4 regions of the Pseudomonas sp. EA_35y_Pfl2_R5 genome follow, and region 1 is predicted to be linked to each of the others. Evidence: riboswitches for the same ligand, from Rfam matches in the RefSeq annotation. Region 1 holds a riboswitch; each other region holds the start of a gene.
What was found. A riboswitch is a leader RNA that binds a small molecule or an ion and turns the genes downstream of it on or off. The one in region 1 is predicted to bind cobalamin.
Positions count from the first base shown of each region.

Region 2: linked by a shared signal. The riboswitch ahead of AACX99_RS02580 (TonB-dependent receptor) and the one ahead of AACX99_RS18230 (energy-coupling factor ABC transporter permease) in region 1 are both predicted to bind cobalamin.
Region 3: linked by a shared signal. The riboswitch ahead of cobO (cob(I)yrinic acid a,c-diamide adenosyltransferase) and the one ahead of AACX99_RS18230 (energy-coupling factor ABC transporter permease) in region 1 are both predicted to bind cobalamin.
Region 4: linked by a shared signal. The riboswitch ahead of cobW (cobalamin biosynthesis protein CobW) and the one ahead of AACX99_RS18230 (energy-coupling factor ABC transporter permease) in region 1 are both predicted to bind cobalamin.

Region 1 is NZ_CAXAOW010000013.1:55,254-60,993, forward strand. It holds gene AACX99_RS18225 (hypothetical protein) at 1-718, shown strand, start outside; gene AACX99_RS18230 (energy-coupling factor ABC transporter permease) at 723-1,403, opposite strand; cobalamin riboswitch at 1,459-1,666, opposite strand; gene AACX99_RS18235 (PaaI family thioesterase) at 1,699-2,154, opposite strand; gene AACX99_RS18240 (acyl-CoA dehydrogenase family protein) at 2,164-3,816, opposite strand; gene AACX99_RS18245 (TetR/AcrR family transcriptional regulator) at 3,813-4,466, opposite strand; gene AACX99_RS18250 (hybrid sensor histidine kinase/response regulator) at 4,726-5,740, opposite strand, start outside.
Region 2 is NZ_CAXAOW010000001.1:569,549-575,288, reverse strand. It holds gene cbiE (precorrin-6y C5,15-methyltransferase (decarboxylating) subunit CbiE) at 1-409, shown strand, start outside; gene AACX99_RS02590 (cobalt-precorrin-6A reductase) at 406-1,125, shown strand; gene AACX99_RS02585 ((2Fe-2S) ferredoxin domain-containing protein) at 1,211-1,927, shown strand; cobalamin riboswitch at 2,082-2,288, shown strand; gene AACX99_RS02580 (TonB-dependent receptor) at 2,463-4,574, shown strand; gene AACX99_RS02575 (ABC transporter ATP-binding protein) at 4,574-5,344, shown strand; gene AACX99_RS02570 (ABC transporter substrate-binding protein) at 5,341-5,740, shown strand, end outside.
Region 3 is NZ_CAXAOW010000003.1:79,619-85,358, reverse strand. It holds gene bluB (5,6-dimethylbenzimidazole synthase) at 1-247, opposite strand, end outside; gene AACX99_RS07610 (cobyrinate a,c-diamide synthase) at 244-1,557, opposite strand; gene cobO (cob(I)yrinic acid a,c-diamide adenosyltransferase) at 1,557-2,168, opposite strand; cobalamin riboswitch at 2,279-2,501, opposite strand; gene AACX99_RS07600 (methyl-accepting chemotaxis protein) at 2,999-3,724, shown strand; gene AACX99_RS07595 (response regulator) at 3,757-4,122, shown strand; gene AACX99_RS07590 (STAS domain-containing protein) at 4,124-4,432, shown strand; gene AACX99_RS07585 (chemotaxis protein CheA) at 4,445-5,740, shown strand, end outside.
Region 4 is NZ_CAXAOW010000001.1:589,154-594,893, reverse strand. It holds gene glmS (glutamine--fructose-6-phosphate transaminase (isomerizing)) at 1-719, shown strand, start outside; gene AACX99_RS02675 (hypothetical protein) at 734-964, shown strand; gene cobM (precorrin-4 C(11)-methyltransferase) at 972-1,727, opposite strand; gene AACX99_RS02665 (cobalamin biosynthesis protein) at 1,724-2,281, opposite strand; cobalamin riboswitch at 2,254-2,450, shown strand; gene cobW (cobalamin biosynthesis protein CobW) at 2,551-3,606, shown strand; gene cobN (cobaltochelatase subunit CobN) at 3,613-5,740, shown strand, end outside.

The DNA.
Region 1 (5,740 bases):
TGTGCTCTGCCTGTTACCCAGTTTTCTGCTGGCCGATAGCCTGGACGGCCATTACCTGACCACATTGGATGGCCAGCCAGCCGAAATGCACCTGCGCAGCCAGGGCCAGCAGGTCACGGGGGAGTATGTGGAAGGTGGCAGGTTGCGCCTGCAGATCAGCGGCAGCTTTGACGGCCAGTTGCTCAGCGCGCAGATCAGCGAAGCGCAATCCGGGCAGCTGATTGCCAATATGAATGCCACCTACGCCAATGGCGTGCTCAACACCCATATCGCCGCGCGTAATCCGACTACCGGGGCAACCCTGGAGCGCAAGGCGCTGTTCCACCGACAGAATTTGAGTGCAGTAGCCGCTCAAGCAAGCAGCCCAAGCAGCAGCGCCACCCGCGACCCGGCACTGATCGGCACCTGGGTACACGAGAAGATCATTAACAGCGGCGGCGCCAATTTCGCCTCTATGACCACGCAGATGATTCTACACATGCAGGGCGACGGCAGCGTTTCACAATGGACACGTAGCGTGGCAGGTGGCGCCGACTGGAACTACGACAGCCCTGGCGAACTGCAATACAGCGGCCGCTGGCAGAGTAATAACGGCCTGCTGGAAGTGCAGATGCAGGGCCGCAGCGACTATCAGCCTGCCGCCTACTATCGCTTCAGTGACCAGTACCTGGTCACTGAGAGCAATACCGGTAAGCTGATCTGGCAGCGTCGCCAGTAATCAATCAGGCCGGTTGGTGCAGACGCGAGTTGAACAACGGCCCACGGCTATAAGTCGACAGCGCCTTGGCAGCGGCCAGCACACCCAGATCGACCAGCGGCTCGATCAGGATCACGCTCATATAGGCCAGGCCAAAACTGCCCACGGCCTCCAGGTTATCGCCGGAGAAGCCGTTGCCATAGAACGCCCAGAAGCCGACCCAGGCGACGATGCCGCCCTGATAGGCAGTCGACAGCGCCAGCGCCTGCTTGTAGGAGAGGTCCACATAGGCAGTACCCGGCACGATAATGCGCTTGGCCAGCACACTGATAGCCCACAGCGGCACCAGCAGCGTGGTGACGTTCATACCGTACTGCGGCAGGTCGAACTGAGCGAACAGCAGCCCCTGCAGTAGCAGACCGAGCGCCAGACCAACAGCCGTAGCACCGGCGCCGAACAGCAACAGCAGGGTCGAACCGAGGATCAGATGCACCTCGGAAACCCCGACCGCATGGTGCGGAAAGACCTCGAAGAAGCAGAACACCAGGGCAGTGGTCAGCACGCTGCGTAACGCCAGAGCGGCAGCGCCACCGTTGCTGCGTACGCTGTCGAGGGCAAGCTTGGCCGTGAGGCCAAAGGCACCTGCGGCGGTTGCATAACTAAGGAAGAGTTTGGCGCCAGTAACGACTTCGGGTTCGATGTGCATAGAGATTCCTGTACCGCGCCCACCGCGCGATGATCTGGATTGAGGGGATGGGCATAAGCGCCCGGCTTCGATGGCAGGTCTCCTGGCTCACGGTTTGACACTTCGCCCGCCTTCCCGGCCTTGCGGTCAGTGGCATATGGGCGCTATTCACCGTTTACAGTTGCGGGGGCAGCCATGGCTTCGGCACCGGTCGCGGTGCTTTCCATGTTCCCTTTTCATCCAGTCGCTTAACACGAGCTGGAACCATCGGCGGCCACCTTACCCGGCGGCAGAGAGAAATGACAGACCCGGCATTTTATGGCGCAGGCGCGCCAACAGACGGAAGAGAGCCTGACGCCGTATGACGCAAGCAGGTGAATACGGCACTGGCGTTGGCGCACAGCTGCCCCTGAGCATCATGCAAAGTGGCTTGCGCAGATACCTGTCGCCCCTCGCGCTGCTGCACGCAAGCTTCGGTATGGAGCGGCAAGGCCGCCAGCCCCATCGGGCGCAGGTAATTCACTTGCAGGCTGGCGGTCACGTAGACCTCCTCGGCACTGGCCTGCGAGTACACCGCCAACCCCAGCGCCGCATCGAACAGCGTGGCGGTATAGCCGCCATGCACACCGCCAAGCGGATTGAAGTGCACGGCCGGCGGCTGACTGCTGAAGCTCGCCACCCCAGCTGCGGCCTGCAGCTGGGAGATACCATAATCCGCACCGATATCACCGGCCAGCCAGGCCTGTAACTGTTCAAAGAGAGTGGCGTGCATATTCAGGCCTCAGATCAGGTGCGGCGTACTGCGCGCCACCAGCGCTTCGACATCCACGCCACGCGGCAAGGTACCGTAAACCCGACCGCCCTGCCCGCCCAGACGGCTGACGATAAAGGCATCGGACACCGGCGCATTACCGGCTTCCAGCAGCAGCTTGGCCTGCAGCGCCAGCGCCACATCTTCGGTGAGCTGACGGGCGCGGTATTGGATATCGGCGGTGTCGCGAAAATCCGCCTGCAGTTGCGTGATATGCGCTTTCAGCCACGCATCGCCATGGCCGTCGCCCAGTTCGGTAAACAGCGCATCAAGCACGCCCGGCTCCTTGGACAAGGCGCGCAGCACGTCTAGGCACTGCACGTTGCCCGAGCCTTCCCAGGTCGAGTTGACCGGCGCTTCGCGGTACAGCCTTGGCAGGATGGTGTCCTCGACATAACCGGCACCGCCCATGCATTCGGCGGCCTCGTTGATCATCGCCGGCGCGCGTTTGCAGATCCAATACTTGCCCACGGCGGTGACCAGGCGGGCGAACTTGTCTTCCTGCTCGTCATGGGCGTTATCCAGCGCCTTGCCCATGCGCATGGTCAGCGCCAAGGCCGCCTCGCTTTCCAGGGCAAGATCGGCCAACACGTTCTGCATCAGCGGCTGTTCGCTCAGTGCGCGCCCGCCAACCTGGCGATGGGCGCAGTGATGCGCGGCCTGAGTCAGGGCCTGACGCATCAGGGCGCTGGAGCCGATCATGCAATCGAAGCGGGTCAACGCGACCATCTCGATAATGGTCGGCACGCCACGGCCCTCTTCGCCAACCATCCAGGCCAGGGCGCCGCGGAACTCCACCTCGCTGGAGGCGTTCGACCAGTTGCCCAGCTTGTTCTTCAGGCGCTGGATATAGAACTCGTTGCGCATGCCGTCCGGGCGGTGGCGCGGCAGCAGAAAGCAGGTCAGGCCCTTGGTGGTGTACGCCAGGGTCAGGAAGGCATCGCACATCGGCGCCGAGCAGAACCACTTGTGGCCGACCAACTCGTAGACCTGGCCCGGGCCGCCAAGGCCGACTGGATAAGCGCGGGTGGTGTTGGCGCGCACATCGGTGCCGCCCTGCTTCTCGGTCATGGCCATGCCGATGGTCGCGCCGGTTTTCTGCTCGATCGGCAGGTTGCGCGGGTCGTATTGAGTCGAGAGGATTTTCGGTAGCCACTTCTCGGCCACATCGGCCTGCAGCTTGAGCGCCGGCACGCTGGCGAAGGTCATGGTCAGCGGGCAACCGCTACCGGCCTCGGCCTGGCTGTGCAGGTAACTCATGGCGGCGCGCGCCACCTGGGCGCCCGCGCGCGGATCGGTCCAGGGCATGGACGGCAGGCCGTGTTCAATGGCCGCACTCATCAGTTGGTGATAAGCCGGGTGAAACTCCACCAGATCGGCACGGTGACCGTAGCGGTCATGGCTCTTGAACACCGGTTTGTTTTCGTTGGCGAGAAAGCCTGCGGCCATCAGCTCGCCGCCCGCCAGGCCGCCATATACATCCAGGCGCTGCTCGGCCCAGCCGCCGCCGAAACGCTTGGTCCACTCCTGCAGCGGCAGGTCAACGCGGTACAGGTTGGCGCCATCCAGCGGCGGCACCTGGTTGAACACTTCATGGGTTTCGGCGTGTTGGCTGGCATTCATGGCTGAGGCTCCTCTTCAGGAAATTTGGCGCCCACGGCGCGCAGGCAAAAGGTGACCAAGGCCTGGCTGACTTCAGCCAGGCTGGGGGCGGGGTATCCGGCTTCACGGGCGGCACGCGCAGGCGGCGACAACGGCCCGACCAGGGCTTCGGCAATGGCGCCGACCAGGCAGGCTGCGACCAGGTTGATCTGCTGCACATGGAACACGCCTTGGTCGACGCCCTCCTGCAGCAATTCGACGAACAGATCGGCATAGGCTTCGCGGTAGAACAGGCGCTGCTCGTCGACTTCCGGATCGACCGGCTCGGCGATCAGGGCGAAGGCCAAACGGCGACTGTCCCAGGCCCGCGCGGCAAAGCGCTCAAGCCCTGCGCCCAGACGCTGCACTGGACTGCCAGTGCCCCGCACGGTAGCAGCCAACGCATCGACCTCACGCTGGCTGGCCACGGCAAACACCTCGGCCGCCAGGCTGCCCTTACTGCTGAAATGACGGTACAGGCTACCGGTGGCAATCCCCACATCCTCGGCCAATGCCTGCATGGTCAAGGCGGCAAAACCGCCCTCGGCAACCCGCGCCAGAGCGGCGCTGATGATGCGCTCACGCAGCGCCTGGTCGCGGTCGATGCGCAGTGCAGTGGTGCGATAGGCCATGGTCTGAATCCTGATTCACTATCGCTTAAGTGAATCAGGATTCAGAGTTTGGCTAAAGGGCGATTCCGGGCACAACAGCGGGCATATTGGCCAGCTGCTGGCGTATACAACTCAACAATAAATTTACGATCTCGCGAGCTAGAGCCATACAAGGCGCTACGTAGTAACAGCCTTCGGCTGGTCAAAGCGGCGAGAAACGCAGCGCAGCGAAGGAACAGCCTACGACTGGCCCGTAGGGTGAGCGCAGCAGATCGTAAGATCAGGACTCGCGGCAGAGCACCCAGTCATGCAAAAGATTGCGCAGCTGCTCGAACTTCACCGGTTTGGCCAGGTAGTCGCTCATGCCTGCGGCCAGGCAGCGCTCGCGGTCGCCGCTGTGGCTGTGGGCGGTAATCGCCAGTACCGGCAGCAGCTGACAGCCGGGCAGATTGCGCAGCGCGCGGCAGGTGGCGAAACCGTCCATTACCGGCATCTGGCAATCCAGCAGCACCGCGTCGACGGTCTCGCTGCGCAGCACTTCCAGCGCTTCGGCACCGTTGTCGGCGGTACGCACCTGATATCCGAGCTTGAGCAACATGCCGCGGGTTACCAGTTGGTTGATCGCGTTGTCCTCGACGATCAATACCGTGCACTGCTCAGGCGCGCGCAATGCCGGGCCGGTGGCACGCAGCACCACTGCGGCTGGAGTGGTCATCTGCACCGGCAAGGCCAGCGGCAGTTCCAGGCGGAAACAGCTGCCCTGCCCCAGCTGGGACTCATGGCTGAGGTCGCCGCCGAGCAGGTCGACCAGTTGTCGGCAGATCGCCAGGCCAATGCCCAGGCCGCCGTATTCGCGGGTCATCGAACCATCCAGCTGCTGGAAGCGCTGATAGAGCTTGCCGTCGGCCGGTGTCGCGAAACCGATGCCGGTGTCGATCACCTCGATGCGCAGCGGCAGGATATCGCTGGCCGTGCCGCCGCGACTGATGCGCACACGCACCTCGCCATGCAGGGTGAACTTTATGGCGTTATCCAGCAGACAGCTGAGACTCTGCACCAGCTTGCTGGCGTCGCCCTCCAGGGTGTCGGGCAGAGTGTCGTCCAGCTCCAGAACAAAGCGCAGGCCCTTTTCTTCAGCGCGCGGCGCGTACTGCGCACGCAGGCCATCGAACAGACCGCGCAGGCTGAACGGCTCACGACGCGGGTACAGACGCCCGGCCTGCAGCTCGGTGAGGGCGAGAATGTCATTGACCATGCGCATCATGTCGCGGGCGGAGCTGGCGGCCGTGCGCTGG
Region 2 (5,740 bases), on a different contig from region 1:
ATGGATGCGCACACACTCCAGCTGCCGGGCGCTTGCGGTCGAGGCCGATGCCGGCCGTCAGGCGCATATCCAACACAACCGCGATGCCCTCGGCGTGCCCGGCCTGCAATTGGTCGCCGGCCGTGCGCCCGAGGCCTTGGCCGGCTTGGCCGCGCCAGATGCGATCTTTATCGGCGGTGGGGTGACCATCCCCGGCGTGTTGGAGCAGTGCTGGGCCAGCCTTAAGCCGGGCGGTCGGCTGGTGGCCAATGCCGTCACTCTGCAAAGCGAAGCGGCGTTGGTGGCCTGGCGCGAGCAGGTGGGCGGCGAGTTGATCCGTATCAGCGTGGCCCAGGCGCAGCCGCTGGGCGGTTTCGACACCTGGCGCAGCGCCTTGCCGATCACCCTGCTGGAGGTGTGCAAGCCGTGAGCCCGCGAATTCTGCTATTGGGCGGCACTACCGAGGCGCTGCGCCTGGCGCGGCGTTTAAGCCCTGAAGCGATCTACAGTCTGGCCGGGTTGGGCCGGGTGCCGGATGACTTGCCCTGTCAGGTGCGCGTCGGCGGCTTTGGCGGAGCCGAAGGGCTGGCGACGTTTATCCGCGAACAGGGCGTCGAACTGCTGCTCGATCTGACCCACCCCTATGCCGCACAGATCAGCACCAATGCCGCCCGCGCCGCCGAGCTGAGCGGAGTTGCCTGCTGGGCGCTGCGCCGCCCCGGCTGGCAGGCTGGCGCCGGAGATGACTGGCGCGAAGTGGGTGACTGGAACGAACTGGTGGCTGCGCTGCAAGACTTTCGTCGTCCGCTGTTTACCCTAGGCCGCGAACCGCTGGAGCATCTGCATGAAATCCCCCCTCATCAACACTGGACGGTGCGTTGCCTAACGGCCCAGGAGGCCGTGCCGCGGGCGACAATTATCGGCGCTCGCGGGCCGTTTGATCTGCACGGCGAGCGCGCACTGTTCGCTCTGTTGGGCAGCGATGTGTTGGTCAGCAAGAACAGCGGCAGCCAGTCCACCGAGCCGAAACTGCAGGTGGCGCGGGAGCTGAGCGTGCCGGTTTTGCTGCTGCGTCGGCCTGATTTGCCGAGTGTGGAGCGCGAGTTTGCCTGCCTGGAAGATCTTGTCGAGGCGCTGCAGTTATAGGGTAGGGTGGATGACGCTTCATCCACCCTACGTGCCAAATGCAAAACATCCCCTGCTAGACTGCCGCCCCGCTTTGGAGGCCGCCATGACCACGCCCGTTTCACCCTACGCCCGCATTTTGTTTGTCGGCCCGGAGCTGACCGAGGGCTCGTTTGCCGAGCTGCTGCGTCGCCGGTTGGTTGAGCTGCGTGGTGAAGCAGCGCTGGCCGATATCGTCGACACCAGCGCAGGCTATGCGCCGCTCTGGCAGCGCGTGGCCGAGGCTGAGCGGCCGCTACTGGTGATCGACCTGGAGCCGCAGAGCAGCAGCCCGCACCTCGATTGGCTGCGCAGCGAACTGTGCCAGCAGGCCGAGCCGGAGCAACTGTTTGTCGCCAGTGCGATTGGCCAGGCCGACGGCTTGCCGGTGGAGGCCGCCTGCGCGTTGATCGAGCGCCCTGAACTGCACCTGCCCTGTGTCGGTGTGGCCGCCGTGCCGGGACATCACGCCTGGTCGCAGATTCCGCCGCACGCGCAACGCCTGCTGCTGTGCAACGGCCCGCGCTGCACCCGGCGTGGTGCGCTGGAGCTGTGGAAGGCCTTGCGCCAGCGGCTCAAGGCTGCGGGCAAGCTGGAGTGCGAGGGCGGGGTGCATATCACCCGCACGCAGTGTCAGTTTCCCTGCGATCTGGGCCCGACGGCCAGTCTCTACCCGGCCGGCGAGTGGTTTCGCGTGCGTGATGAGGCCGAGCTAATCCGTCTGGTCGATGAGCGCCTGGTGGCCGGGCGCGCCGTGCCTGAGCTGCGGATTGATCAGGGCTGAGTCACTGCGCCACGAATGGTGGACAAGCTTCGCGTTGTCCACCCTACGCCTCATCAGAAACCGCCGCTAAAGCGCCTCCCACAGATGTAAAACCTCGCCCTTGAGCGGGTGGCCTTGTCGAGTTCACGCCTTGACTTGTGTCGGCGCGGATGGTCATATCCGCGCCGTTTCAGGTGTCTCACGCCGCCGTGCGTGAGGTTAAACGGGAAGTCGGTGCGCCCTTTTTGGGTTAGTCCGACGCTGCCCCCGCAACGGTAAGCGAGCGACGTCATCACGATGCCACTGTGCAGTTTCTGCATGGGAAGGCGATGACGTCATGACCCTCGCAAGCCCGGAGACCGGCCTGATTCTAAGAACCTGAACAGGTTCTTAGGGATGTTGCACGCTGCCAGTGATGCAGCGGCAACTCCCAACTGTTTGGCAACCCGCGGTGGGCGGGCGTTGACGCCGATCGTGGGTGCCTGTGCGCCCGTGTTTTGCTGTTGCGCGTTTCCATCGGGATTGCCGTGCCTTTTCCCTTTGCGATGGAAGCATCATGGCGCGCTATCCCCTGTCTCAACTCTCTGTTTCCCTTACCCTGTTCCTGGCCGGTACGGCTGTGGCGGGCGAATCTCCGGTCAATCTGCCGGCCACGACCGTGCAGGCCAAGGTTGCTGCGGAGGGTGAAAGCGATCTGCATACGCCCACCAGCAGCGGTTCGCGCCTGGGCCTGACGGCCCTGCAAACCCCGGCTAGCACCAGCAGCCTAAGCGGCGCACAGGTGCGTGGGCGCAACAACCTCAGCGTGCAAGACGCGGTCACCCGCACCCCCGGCATCAGCAGCATCGGCAGCCCCGGCAATGGCGGCACCGCGCTGTCGGCGCGCGGCTTTACCGGGCACAGCGCGATCATGCAGCTGTACGACGGCACCCGTCAGTATGTCGGGGCCGGCACCGTGACCTTCCCGGTCGACACTTGGTCGGTGGAGCGCATTGACGTGCTGCGCGGCCCGGCCTCGGTGCTCTACGGTGAAGGCGCGACGGGCGCGGTGATCAACGTGGTGCCGAAAAAGCCGTTCAGCGGCGCCATCAGCAACCAGCTGCGCCTCGGCTACGGTAGCGACGACCGCCGCCAGGCCGCGCTGGACAGCGGCGGCTCGCTGACCGATACGCTGAGCTACCGGCTCAACCTCAATCAACAGGCCAGCAATGGCTGGGTCGATGACGGCGAGTCGCAGAGCCGGGCGCTCAGCGCTGCCCTGCGTTGGGATGCCAGCGATGCGCTGAGTTTCACCCTGTCCCATGATCAGGGCGATCAGGACCCGCAGCGCTACCTGGGCACGCCGCTGGTCGCGGGCAAGTATCGCGAGAGCCTGCGCGAGCGCAATTACAACGTCGATAACGCCGAGGTTCGCTACAACGACCAGATCACCCGACTGGTCAGCGACTGGCGGATCAATGACGCCCTGACCGCCAGTAACCAGCTCTACTACATCAAGACCCAGCGCTACTGGCGCAATGCCGAGTCCTACCGCTGGCAGCCGGGCGATCAGGTCAAGCGCAGCGACTTCTACGAGATCAAGCACACCCAGGAGCAGGTCGGCGATCGCCAGACCTTCACCCTGGAACACGCCCTGTTCGGCCTGGATAGTCGCACCGTGGTGGGCGTGGATTACAACCGCATCCACTTCGCCCGTCAGCACGATTTTTCCAGCAGCTTCACTGACACGGTGCCGCTTGCCGGCAGCGGTGGCGGCCAGTATCAGAGCACCGATCCGCTGGGTTATGGCCCGCGCGAGCGCAACCTGGCGCGGCAGTTCTCGCTGTTCGCCGAGAACCGCACCCAGCTGACCGACCGCCTGTCGCTGGTCAGCGGTGTGCGCCGCGATCAGGTGCATATCCAGCGCGACAACCTGCTGACCGACAGTAGCGCCGACCGCAGCCTGACGGGCGATAATTGGCGCGCCGGATTGGTCTTCGAGGTTACGCCCGAGCTGTCGCTGTATGGCCAGTACGCCACCAGCACCGAGGGCGTGAGCAACCTGCTGACGCTTAATCCGACGCAGCAGCAGTTCGACCTGAGCGAGGCCAAGCAAACCGAGATCGGCCTCAAGCAGGCGTTCTGGAATGGCCAGGGCGAATGGACGCTGGCTGCTTACCATATCGTCAAGGAGAAGCTGCTCAGCCGTGCCACCCCGACCGCGCCGACCGAGCAGATCGGTCAGCAGTCATCCGACGGTCTGGAAGCCACTCTGGAACTGGCGCTGGGGCAGGGTTGGCAAGTGTCGGCCAACGCCGCGTGGGTGCGTGCCGAGTACGACGACTTCCGCGAGGCCGGTGGTGACCGAAGCGGCAATCGGCCGACCAACGTGCCACGGCGCACCGCCAACCTGTGGCTGAGCAAGGCGCTTAGTGAGCAGGTGCAGGCCGGTATTGGCGCGCGTTATGTCGATGCGCGCTATGCCGACACAGCGAACAGCGTGACGCTGCCGAGCTACACCGTGGTCGATGCCAATATCGGCTGGCAGGTGCAGGCGGACGTGCGCCTGGGCCTGGAGCTGAACAACCTGTTCGACCGCCAGTACGCCACCACCGGCAGCAGCGATGGCCAGCAGTGGTACCTGGGCGCGCCGCGTTCGTTGTTCGTCACTGCCGATTACCGTTTCTGATGCCGCGCTTGCAGATCAGCGAGCTGGCCTGGTCGCCCAGCGGCGAGCAGGCCTTGCTCGATGGCATCGAGCTGGCGGTGGGCGATGGTCAGCTGGTCGGTCTGCTCGGTCCCAACGGCAGCGGCAAGACCAGCCTGCTGCGCTGCGCCTACCGCTTTCAGCGGCCTGATCAGGGCCGTGTCGAGCTGGACGGCGAAGCGCTGTGGAGCCGTTCGCCGCGCTGGTGCGCGCAGCGGGTGGCAGTGGTGCTGCAGGAGTTTCCCCAGGACTTCGGCCTCACCGTGGCCGAAGTAGCCGCCATGGGGCGCACGCCGCACAAGGGCCTGTTCGATGGTGATGATCAGGCCGATCTTGTTCTGGTCGAGCAGGCTCTGGCGCGGGTGGGTTTGACTGAGCACAAGCGCCAGGCGTTCGCCCATCTCTCCGGCGGCGAGAAGCAGCGCGTGCTGCTGGCTCGCGCGCTGGTGCAGCAACCGACGCTGCTGATCCTCGACGAGCCGACCAACCACCTCGACCCGCGCTATCAGCTGGAGCTGTTGCGGCTGATCAAAGCCCTCGGCCTGGCGACCCTGGCCAGCTTTCACGACCTCAACCTGGCGGCAGCCTTCTGCGACCGCCTGTATGTGCTCGACCACGGCCGCGTGGTGGCCAGCGGCACACCCGCCGAAGTGCTGACTGAAGCGTTGCTGGCCGAAGTGTATGGCGTGCAGGCGCTGGTCGACCGTCATCCTTTCGCGGGGCACCCGCGTATTACCTGGATCAATCCATGAAGCGTTTTCTGCGTTACGCCCTGTGCCTGCCGCTGCTGGGCGCGGCCCTGTCCGCCCAGGCGGTTACCGTCACCAGCTGCGACCGCCAACTGACCATCGCGCAGCCGCCACAACGCGCAGTCAGTCAGGACATCAACCTGACCGCCATGCTCCTAGCCCTCGGGCTGAAATCGCGGATGGTCGGCTACAGCGGCATCAGCGCCTGGAAAACCCCAAACCCCGAGCTGATGGCGCAGCTGGCCGATTTGCCCGAGCTGGCCGCGCGGCACCCGTCGTTGGAAAACCTGCTCAACGCCGAGGCGGATTTCTTCTTTGCCGGCTGGAACTACGGCATGCGCGTCGGTGGTGAAGTCACCCCGGCGAACCTCGCGCGTTTCGGCATCCCGGTGTACGAGC
Region 3 (5,740 bases), on a different contig from region 1:
CGGCTGTGCGCAGGCGCTCCTCGTCCACCAGGCCGTGGATCGCCTCACGCAACGCTGGGCGAGTGATGCGAATAAACCGCCAAGGCTGCATCAGCCCGACACTGGGAGCCTGATGGGCGGCCTCCAGCAGGCGCGCAAGCAGCTCGGGCGCTACCTCGCCGCCGCTGAAATGACGCATATCGCGGCGTTCGGCGATAGCGCGGTAAACCGCCGCGCGCTCATCAGGGCTAAAGGCCTGCTCGCTCATGCCGGCGCTCCAGGGAGAAACAGCGCGGCAGCGGCAACCGGGTCGGATGGCAGATAGAAGTGGATATAGGAGGCGGTCATCCGGCCCTGGCGATAGACCGCCTCACTGGTGCGCTTGTAGTTCGGGCACTCGCCACGGGTCAGCGGTTGCAGCTCACTGCTCAGTGCCGAGTAGTGGAAGCTGTGGCCGCGCAGCAGCCCTTCCGGCAGCTCCGCTTGTTGCAAGGCCATGGCGGTCATGCGCGGTTGCAGAGTCGCCTCGCCATTTAGCAAGCCGAGCATCTGCCCGCTGGCGCCCTGTTTGTCGGTCAGTTTGTCGAGCAAATAGAGCATGCCGCCGCACTCAGCATGGATTGGCTTACCGGCAGCATGGTGCGCACGGATCGCCTCAGCCATGGCCTGGTTGGTTTCAAGTGCAGCCAGGTGCAGCTCCGGGTAGCCGCCAGGCAGGTACAGGCTGTCGATATCGGGCAGTTGCTGATCGCTGAGCGGCGAAAAGAACCTCAACTCAGCGCCCAGTTCGTTCAACAGATCGAGGTTGGCCTGGTAGAGAAAGGCAAAGGCGCTGTCGCGCGCCACGCCAATGCGCACGCCCTTAAGCAAAGGCGCGGGCCTGGCCTGTTCAGGCGCGGCGAAACTGACGGGGGGCGGCAGCCTGGTATCGGCGCTGGCGGCCAGGGCATCGGCGGCGGCGTCCAGGCGTGCATCCAGGTCAGCCAGTTCGCCTGCCTGTACCAGCCCCAGATGACGGCTCGGCAAGCCGACTTCGGCGCTGCGCGGCAAGGCGCCGTACCAGTGAATCGAGGCCGGCAGCGCATCGCGTAGGATCTCGCCATGCCGCACACTGCCGACCCGGTTGCCGAGCACCCCGGAGAATGGCAGATCAGACTGAAAAGTCGCCAGGCCATGGGCCATGGCACCGAAGGTCTGCGCCATGGCAGAGCCGTCGATAACCGCTAGCACTGGTACGGCGAAGTGTCGCGCCAGATCAGCCGCCGACGGCGTGCCATCGAACAGGCCCATCACCCCTTCGATCAGGATCAGATCGGCATCGCCCGCCGCTTGCCACAGCAAGCGACGGCTCTCGGCCTCACCGACCATCCACAGGTCAAGCTGATACACCGGTGCGCCGCTAGCGCGGGCGAGAATCATCGGGTCGAGGAAGTCCGGGCCGCACTTGAACACCCGCACGCGCTTACCCTGGCGCGCGTGCAAACGTGCCAGGGCAGCGGTCACAGTGGTCTTGCCTTGGCCGGAGGCCGGTGCGGCGATCAATAGCGCGGGGCATTGGCGGGCAGCCGAGTGGCTCATTAAAATTCCACTCCCTTCTGCGCCTTAACCCCGGCCTTGAAGGCGTGCTTGACCAAACTCATCTCGGTCACGGTATCCGCTGCCTCGATCATCCCTGGCAGCGCGCCGCGACCAGTTACCACCACATGCTGCAGCAGCGGCCGCGCTTCAATATCGGCGAGCACCGCATCGAGCTCCAGATAACCGTATTTCAGGGCGATATTCAGCTCGTCGAGCACCACCAGGCCAATGGCCGAGTCATTCAGCAGTTGCGCCGCTACCGCCCAGGCTTCGCGCGCCTTATCGATATCGCGTTGGCGATCCTGGGTCTCCCAGGTAAAGCCCTCGCCCATTACGTGATAACTGACTTCATCGGGAAAACGGCGAAAGAAGGCTTCTTCGCCGGTGCTGGCCGCGCCCTTGATAAATTGCACCACGCCAACCTTGAGGCCGTGCCCCAGGGCGCGGGCGACCATGCCGAAGGCGCTGCTGCTCTTGCCCTTGCCATTGCCGCTGTGCACCAGCAGCAGGCCGTATTCGTCCTGGGCTTGGGCAATCTTTTCATCGATCAGGGCTTTCTTGCGGGCCATGCGCGCCTTGTGCCGGGCGTCACGCTCAATCGATTCAGTCATCGCACTGCTCCACCGCCACAGGGCGATCTGGCTGGAAAAAGCATGCGGGGATAGGGAAAGCGCGGGTTCACGCACAGCGCAAACCACACGCCAGCCATCGCCCTCCGCGATGCCGTGGACTGCAACAGGCCGGTCTCCGGGCTTGTGAGCGAACCGTCAAGGCTCTCGACCGCGCCTTCCCATGCATACAGCACAGTGGCACTTGCGGCGATTGACTCACTTACCGTTGCGGGGGCAGCGTCGGAATGACTGGCGTAAACGCACAACGCACCGACTTCCCAGTTTCACCCCCACACGCACAGCGTTGGGGGCACCTGTTACAAGGCGCGAAGGGTAGAGAGTTCGGGTTTGGGCGTCAAACGCCGATTGTTCGGGCCTTCAGATGGAAACCCCTAGGCCGTGTAGGGGTTTCCCCTATATTCCGTTGCCACGGCGAACTCCTATCTTTCCCAGCATTCGAACTCGTGGGAAAGCTCGCCGTGTTGACCTATTGCACTCTCTGGTTGGGAATCGTCATCTGTCTGGCCGGGCTTGGCTTCGGCCTGCCGTGGGTGAGTGGCGTCGGCGCCCTGCTCACGGCAATCGCCGCGCTGTTCCTGCGGCCGCAAACCGTCGCCGTCGCGCCGCCAATCGAGGTTGTCGAGGCGCCGTCGTCACCAGATTGCGAACCTCTGCTGAGCGCCGTTCTGCCGGCCTGGAACCAGAACCTGGGACAGGTCAGGCAATTGCTGACCCTCAACGTCGGCCAGTTGTTCGAGCGCTTCGCCAGCCTTGGCCAGCACCTGGAGCAGACCCTGAGCCGTTCTGACAGCGCAACCGGCAACGCCGGCATGACCGACAGCCTGCGGCAGGCGCAGCGGCGTCTCGACGAAGTCACCACCGCCTTCCACGCCGCCAGCGTGCACAAGAATGAACTGCTCGCCACCATCAGCCACCTCAACAGCTACGCCAGCGAGTTGCAGGCGATGTCCAAACACGTTCAGGACATCGCCAGCCAGACCAACCTGCTGGCGCTCAATGCCGCCATCGAGGCAGCCCGTGCGGGCGAATATGGCCGCGGTTTCTCGGTGGTCGCCGACGAGGTGCGCAAGCTTTCCAGCCTGTCCGCGGAAACCGGTCAGCGCATGGTGGAAAAGGTCGGCGAGATCAACAAGGCGATCCGCTCCACGGTGAGCGCCGCTGAGGAGCTTTCCAGCAGCGAGGAAAGCAACCTGCGCTACCTCGACCAGGTCTCGGGCGACATCATCAAGGGTCTCAGCCACAGCCTCGAAGCACTCGCCGACACCTCCCGCGAACTGCAACAGGACGCCCGCTCCACCCAGAGCACCCTGCAGGAAATCATCGTCAGCCTGCAGTTCCAGGACCGCTCCGATCAGATGCTCGACCATCTTCAGCTCGATCTCGAACGCCTGCAACGCGCCATCGAACAGCAGGACCCGATCATCGCCAAGCCGCAGCAATGGCTTGACGAATTACGCCGCCAATTCACCACCGACGAAGAACGCGGCGTCAAGAAGGCTGGCCGTGCCAGCCAAACCGAAGTCACCTTTTTCTGACGCTTTTCTCTTCGTAAGCCGGAGCCTGTGCCATGGCAAAAACCATTCTGATCGTCGATGACTCCCTCTCCATGCGCCAACTGGTCAAGATGACCCTGACCGGCGCAGGCCACCAGGTTATCGAGGCGGTCGACGGGCGCGACGCCCTGACCAAGCTCAATGGGCAAAAGATCAATCTGATCATCAGCGACGTGAACATGCCCAACCTGGACGGCATCGGCCTGGTCAAGGAGGTCAAAACCCGTAATGAGTACCGCTTCACACCAATCGTGATGCTCACCACTGAGAGCGAACAGGGCAAGAAGGCCGAGGGGCAAGCGGCCGGCGCCAAAGCCTGGATTGTCAAACCCTTCCAGCCGCAGCAGCTACTCGCGGCCGTCGACAAGCTGGCCAGCTGATATGTACCAGCTGACCACTCACGACACGGCCGCCTACAGCCTCAGCGGCAGTCTGACCATCTACGAAGCCCGCGACGCTCACCAGGCGTTGCTGGCGGCTGTCGCCGAACCTGCACCCGGGGTCTGGACGCTCGATATTCAGGCGCTGGAAGAGCTCGACAGCGCTGGCGTGCAATTGCTGCTGGCCCTGGACAAACACCTGCGCCAATACAGCGCCGAGCTGCAGCTGCTGCAGCCCGGTCCCGAGTTGCGTGACCTGCTCGACCTGTTGCGTCTGCAGGTCCTGTACCGCGCCTCCCCCTCAGTCTGACAGGACCACGCGATGCTCAATGGAGAACAATGGAGCCAGCTGCTGCTGGGCTTCATCGAGGAAGCCCGCGACCTGACCAAACAGGCCGAGGAGTACCTGTTACAACTGGATCAGCAACCCGAGGATCAGGAAGCGATCAACGGCTTGTTCCGCGCTATGCACACGCTCAAAGGCTCGGCGGGGCTGTTTTCCCTGACGCCACTGGTGAGCTTCACCCACCACCTGGAAAACCTGTTGATGGCAGTGCGCGACGGCCAGCGCAGCCTGACCCCTGAGCTGATCTCGGTAATGCTGCGCTGCCTGGACGAAATCGCCTCGATGGTCGAGCTGATTGATGCGGACAGCGGTGAGCTGCCGGTCGACACCAGCCACCAGAGCGAGCTGCTCGAAGCGCTCAACGAGCATGGCGGCGGAACCATCGCACCGGCGCTGATCGATATTATCGAAGAAGATTGCAGCAATCGCGGCCGTATCGCGCGCTGCGCCGACTGTAACGCCCCAGGCGTCTGGCATATTTCGTTGCGCTTCGACAACCAGTTATTGCGCAACGGTTTCGACCCTGCGGGCTTTATCCGCTACCTGCAACAGCTGGGAGAGATCCTCAATCTGCAGGTGATCGACGACACCTTGCCAACGCTCGACGAGCTCGATCCAGAGCAGTGCTATTTGGGCTTCGAAATCGACCTGTGCAGCGAGGCAAGCAAGGCGGAAATCGAGGACGTATTCGCCTTTATTCGCGATTTCTGCACCCTGCGTATCCTGCCGCCCAACAGCGCACTCGACGATTACCTGCAACTGATCCACGAGCTGCCAGAGACCGACGCACGAATCGGCAGCATCCTGGTTGCCAGCGGTCTGCTGACCGAACACGAGCTGCAACAAGGGCTGGCGGTACAGGCCGAAGCCAATGAGCTGAAGCCGGCCCTCGGCGCCGTTCTGGTCGAGGAAGGCCTGGTGGCGCCGCAGGCAGTCAATGCGGCACTGGCCAAGCAACAATCCTCACGCGAGCGCAAGGCCCAGGAAAACACCCAGATCCGCGTCGCCGCGCACAAACTCGACGAGTTGATCAACCTGGTCGGCGAGCTGGTGATCAGCGCCGCCGGCGCCCAGCTGCATGCGCAGACCCAGGGCAACAGCCAGTGCATCGAAAGCGCGCAGACGGTCAACCAGCACGTCGAGCAGATTCGCGAAGCGGCGCTGAAGCTGCGCATGATCGAAATCGGCGACACCTTCAACCGCTTCCACCGCGTCGTTCGCGATGTCAGCCAGCAGTTGAACAAGGACATCCGCCTGGAAATACGCGGCGCC
Region 4 (5,740 bases), on a different contig from region 1:
TGGCGATCTGCAACGTCGGCATCAGCTCCCTGGTGCGCGAATCCGACCTGACCCTGCTGACCCAGGCCGGCCCGGAAATCGGTGTGGCTTCGACCAAGGCTTTCACCACCCAACTGGTTGCGCTGATGCTGTTGACCCTGTCTCTCGGTCAGGTGCGTGGCACCCTGGATAAAGGTCTCGAAGCCGAGCTGGTCGATGAACTGCGTCGCCTGCCGACCCGTCTGGGCGAAGCCCTGGCCATGGACAGCGTAGTGGAGAAGGTCTCCGAGTTGTTCGCCGAGAAGCACCACAGCCTGTTCCTCGGCCGTGGCGCGCAGTACCCGGTGGCGATGGAAGGCGCACTAAAACTCAAGGAAATCTCCTATATCCACGCCGAAGCCTACCCGGCCGGCGAGCTTAAGCACGGTCCGTTGGCGCTGGTGGACAGCGATATGCCTGTGGTCACCGTGGCGCCGAATAACGAGCTGCTGGAAAAGCTCAAATCCAACCTGCAGGAAGTGCGCGCCCGTGGTGGCGAGCTGGTGGTGTTTGCCGACGAGCAGGCCGGCATGAGCAATGGCGAGGGCACCCACGTGGTGAACATGCCGCATATCCACGACGCCCTGGCGCCGATCCTCTACACCATCCCACTGCAGCTGCTGTCCTACTACGTCGCCGTGCTCAAGGGCACCGACGTCGATCAGCCGCGCAATCTGGCCAAGAGCGTAACGGTTGAGTAAGCAGGAGCCAGCTAATGCGGCGTGAAGATATACAGAGCAAGCAGGCGCAGGGTGTGCTCTTCGATACCCATATCATCGCCAATCCGGCCAATACCCGGGAGTGGATCGTGCTGTTGAAGAAAGGCGCGGGCACCAGCTTCTTTCTGGTCGATGACCAGGAGCAGGTGGAGTCCTTCGCCGACCTTAATGGCCTGATCGAAGAGCTACGCCTACTCGGCATCAAGGCTGCTGAGATTCACCTCTAGCAGGCTATTAGTCGCCCGCTGATCTGAACAGATGATGATGCTCGGCGTTGTATAGCGCAGAGTCGGCGAACTGTTCGGCGTGCAGCACGCGGCCGACGAGGATCAGCGCGGTGCGGCGAAAGCCCTTGGCGCGCACCTGTTCTTCGATGGTGGCGAGGGTGCCGCTGACCCAATCCTGATCCGGCCAACTGGCGCGATGCACCACGGCAATCGGGCAATCCGCGCCGTAATGCGGCAGCAGCTCAGTAACGATCTTGCTCAGATGCACCACGCCCAGGTGGATGGCCATGGTCGCACCGTGGCGTGCCAGGTCGGCCAGCGCCTCGCCCTCGGGCATGTTCGACTTGCTCGCGTAGCGCGTGAGAATCAGCGTCTGCGACACCTCGGGCAGGGTCAGTTCGCTTTCCAGCAGGGCGGCGCAGGCCGCAGTGGCAGTCACCCCAGGGATGATCTCGAAGGCAATGCCCAGCCGGCGCAGATGGCGGATCTGCTCGCCAATCGCGCCATACAGAGACGGGTCGCCGGAATGCACGCGGGCCACATCCTGGCCTTTGCCATCGGCCTGGCGGATCAGCTCGATGATTTCATCCAGGTGCAGCTCGGCGGTGTTGATCACCTGCTCGGCGCTGTGGCCTTCGAGCACCGCTGCAGGCACCAGCGAGCCGGCATAGAGAATCACCGGGCAGCTGCGCAGCAGGCGCTGGCCTTTGACGGTGATCAGCTCGGGGTCGCCGGGGCCGGCGCCGATAAAGTAGACGGTCATGACACATCCTTGGGTGCAATCGACGCCAGGGCGCAGGTGGCGCTGGCGTTGCGGGTTTTCTCGCCGAGCAGACGCGCCGGTTGGCCGCCCAGGTGTTCGGCCAGGGCCAGGGCGCAGGGTTCGGCGACCGCCGGGCTGCCGGTGGCGGCCAGGGTGTGTGGCGAGCCTTGACCGAGGTGCTGATAGGGCTGCAGTTCGGCTGTACTAAAGCAGCTCAGCTGCAGACCGAGGCGTTCGGCCAATGCCAGCAGGCCCGGCTCGCTTTGTTTATGCGCGATGCTGGCCAGTCCGGCCAGGTTATCCACAGTCAGGCCATGCGTCTGCAGGCTGTGCAGCAGCAGGCTGAGTAAGTCCTCCACACCGCAACCGCTGCGGCAGCCCAGCCCAGCGACCACCTGAACGGCGGCAGCGGGGCGGCGAGGGGTGTGGCTGGGGATCATCTGCGGCGCTCGGTGTGTGCGGCGGCGTAGCTCAACATGGCGGCCGGCACCGGTCAACCGCGATTGACCGGCCGCCATGGCCTGCGTAGCCTTGTCGCGTTCGAGGTTCTTCATGGGCATGCCCATGAAGCTAAGAGGGAACAAGGTTGATGCCTTGGCTGCCCCCGCAACTGTGAACGGTCCAAAGCCCTTCAATACACCACTGCCGTATGGCGGGAAGGTGAAGGGTCGCGCAAGGCGCAGACCGTGAGCCAGGAGACCTGCCTCGTCACGCTTTCGACAACCGGGCGGGGTGATCCGGTGGTGTTGGCTGACGCCCCGTGGCTGTCATGTCTGTGCCGCCTGCCTGCTCGTCTTTCTTTCGACGCCATGCAGGACTCGCCATGCAAACCCTCGCCAAACTCCCCGTCACCATCGTTACCGGCTTTCTCGGCGCCGGCAAAACCACCCTGTTGCGTCATCTGCTGACCCATGCGGAGGGACGGCGTATCGCGGTGATCGTCAACGAGTTTGGCGAGCTGGGCATCGACGGCGAAATCCTCAAGCAGTGCTCCATCGGTTGCAGCGAAGAAGAAGCCAACGGCCGTATCTTCGAGCTGGCCAACGGCTGCCTGTGCTGCACCGTGCAGGAAGAGTTCTTCCCGGTGATGCGCGAGCTGGTGGCGCGCCGCGGCGAGCTGGACCATATCCTGATTGAAACCTCCGGCCTGGCCCTGCCCAAGCCGCTGGTACAAGCCTTTAACTGGCCGGAAATCCGCAACGCCTGCACTGTCGATGCGGTGATCACCGTGGTCGACAGCCCGGCCGTGGCCGCCGGCACCTTCGCCGCATTCCCCGAGCAGGTCGACGCGCAGCGCAAGCTCGACCCCAATCTGGATCACGAATCGCCGCTGCATGAGCTGTTCGCCGACCAGCTGGCCAGTGCCGACCTGGTGATTCTCAACAAGGCCGACCTGCTCGACGCCGCCGCTCTGGCTGCGGTGCGTGCGGAAGTGGCGGAAGAGCTGCCGCCGGCGGTGAAAATCATCGAAGCCCATGGCGGCGAGCTGCCGCTGGACGTGCTGCTGGGCCTGAACTGCGAGACCGAGCTGCATATCGACGGGCGCAAGACCCACCATGATCTGGAAGGCCATGAAGACCACGATCACGACGAGTTCGCCTCGTTCCACGTGGAACTACCTGAAGCCGAGGAAGCCCGTCTGCTGCAAGCGCTGAAGGAGGCGGTCAGCAAACACGGCATTCTGCGCATCAAGGGCTTCGCGGCGATTCCCGGCAAGCCGATGCGCCTGCTGTTGCAGGGTGTTGGTCAGCGTTTCGACAAACACTTCGACCGCGCCTGGCAGGCCGATGAGCCGCGCATCACCCGCCTGGTGGTGATTGGCCAGACCCTGGATCAAGCCGCCATCGAAGCCGAGCTAAACGCCGCGCTGGCAGGCTAAGCTCGCATGCACCTGCTGCGCACCCAGCCCGGCAGCCAGCTGCCGCTCGACAGCATTGCCGACCTCGGCCAGACCCCGGCCGAGCTGGTGATTCTCTGTACCGGCGATTCGCACCTGTCGTTGCTGGCCGAAGTCGCGCGGCAGTTGCCTGCGGATTACCCCAGCCTGCGCCTGGCCAGCCCGGCGCAGCTGAGCAATCACGCCTCGGTGGATCTCTACGTCGAGCAGGTGCTGCAGCACGCCAAGGTCATCCTGATCTCCGTGCACGGCGGCGTCAGCTATTGGCGCTACGGCATCGAGCGCCTGGTTGAGCTGGCCGGGCGCGGCGCGTGGGTGATTATGGTGCCGGGCGACGACAGTCCCGATCCCGAGCTGATGGGCCTAAGCAATGTCGACAGCGAGAGCGCCCACAGGCTCTGGCAGTTTCTGCGTCAGGGCGGTGCGGGCAATGCGCTGCAACTGTTTAACTGCATCGCCAGCCAGTGGCTGCAGCGCGACTATGCCTGGGTAGAACCGCAGCCGCTGCCGCGCGTGGGCCTGTATCACCCGCAGTTGGCCAATCCAAGTCTGGCCGATTGGCAAGCCAGTTGGCAGGCTGATGCGCCGGTGGCAGCGCTGCTGTTCTACCGCACCCAGGTGCAGGCGGCGAATACCGGCTTTATTGATCAGTTCTGCCAGCGCCTGCAGGCCCAGGGCCTTAATCCGCTGCCGATTGCCGTGGCCAGCCTCAAGGAGGCCGCCTGTTTGGCCCAGGTTGAAGACTGGCTGGACGCGACCGATACGGCGCTGATCATCAACACCACGGCCTTTGCCCTGTCCAACCCGGAAGCGCCGAGTGCACGACCCTTTCGCCGCGATATCCCGGTGCTGCAAGCCATTTGCGCGCTGGATAACCACGAACAATGGCAAGCCAATGCCCAGGGCCTGGGTTCGCGTGACCTGGCCATGCATATCGTGCTGCCCGAGCTGGATGGCCGGCTGATCACCCAGCCGATCAGCTTCAAGGGCCTGGCCTGGCGCAGCGAGCGCAGCCAGAGCGATGTGGTCTGTTACCAGCCCCATCTGCCGGGGATGGATTTCGTTGGCGAACTGGCGAAGAAATGGATAGAACTGGCGAGAAAAAGTAACGATCAAAAGCGTATTGCCCTGATTCTGGCCAACTACCCGACCCGCGATGGTCGCCTCGGCAACGGCGTCGGCCTGGATACCCCGGCGGCGGCGCTAAATATCCTCCGTGCGCTGCAACAGCAGGGCTATCCGGTGGAAGGCCTACCCGACAGTGGCACCGCGCTGATCCACCAGTTGCTCGGTGGCGTGACCAATGATCTGGACAGCCTCGACGCGCGGCCTTGCGCCCAGAGTCTGGCGCTGGACGAGTACCTGGCGTTCTTCCACAGCCTGCCCGCCGCCAACCAGCAGGCGGTGCGCGAGCGCTGGGGCGAACCGCAGAGCGATCCGATGTACCGCAGCGGGCGGCTGATGATTGCCGGTCTGCGTTTTGGTTTGACCTTCGTCGGCATCCAGCCGGCGCGCGGTTATCAGCTGGATGCGGCGGCGGTGTATCACGACCCCGATCTGGTGCCACCGCACGGTTACTTGGCGTTTTATTGCTGGATCCGTAGGGTATTTGCGGCGAACGCCGTCATACACGTCGGCAAACACGGCAATCTGGAATGGCTGCCGGGCAAGAGCGTCGGCCTGTCCGCGCAATGCTGGCCGAGCGCGATTCTCGGCCCGCTGCCGAATATCTACCCTTTTATCGTCAACGATCCGGGTGAAGGCGCGCAGGCCAAGCGGCGCACCCAGGCGGTGATTATCGATCACCTGATGCCGCCGCTGACCCGCGCGGAAAGCTACGGCCCGCTGCGCGATCTCGAGCGCCTAGCCGACGAATATTACGAGGCCAGCCAGCTCGACCTGCGCCGCGCCGCAGAGCTGCGCGGCGAGATTCTGCTCAAGGTGCGCGAGGCCAGCCTCGACCGCGAACTGGGCCTGCAACTGAATGCAGACCCCAACAGTTGGCTGCCGCAGCTGGATGCCTACCTGTGCGATTTGAAGGAATCGCAGATCCGCGATGGCCTGCATGTATTCGGCGAATCCCCTGCCGGCAGCCTGCGCCGCGACACCTTGCTGG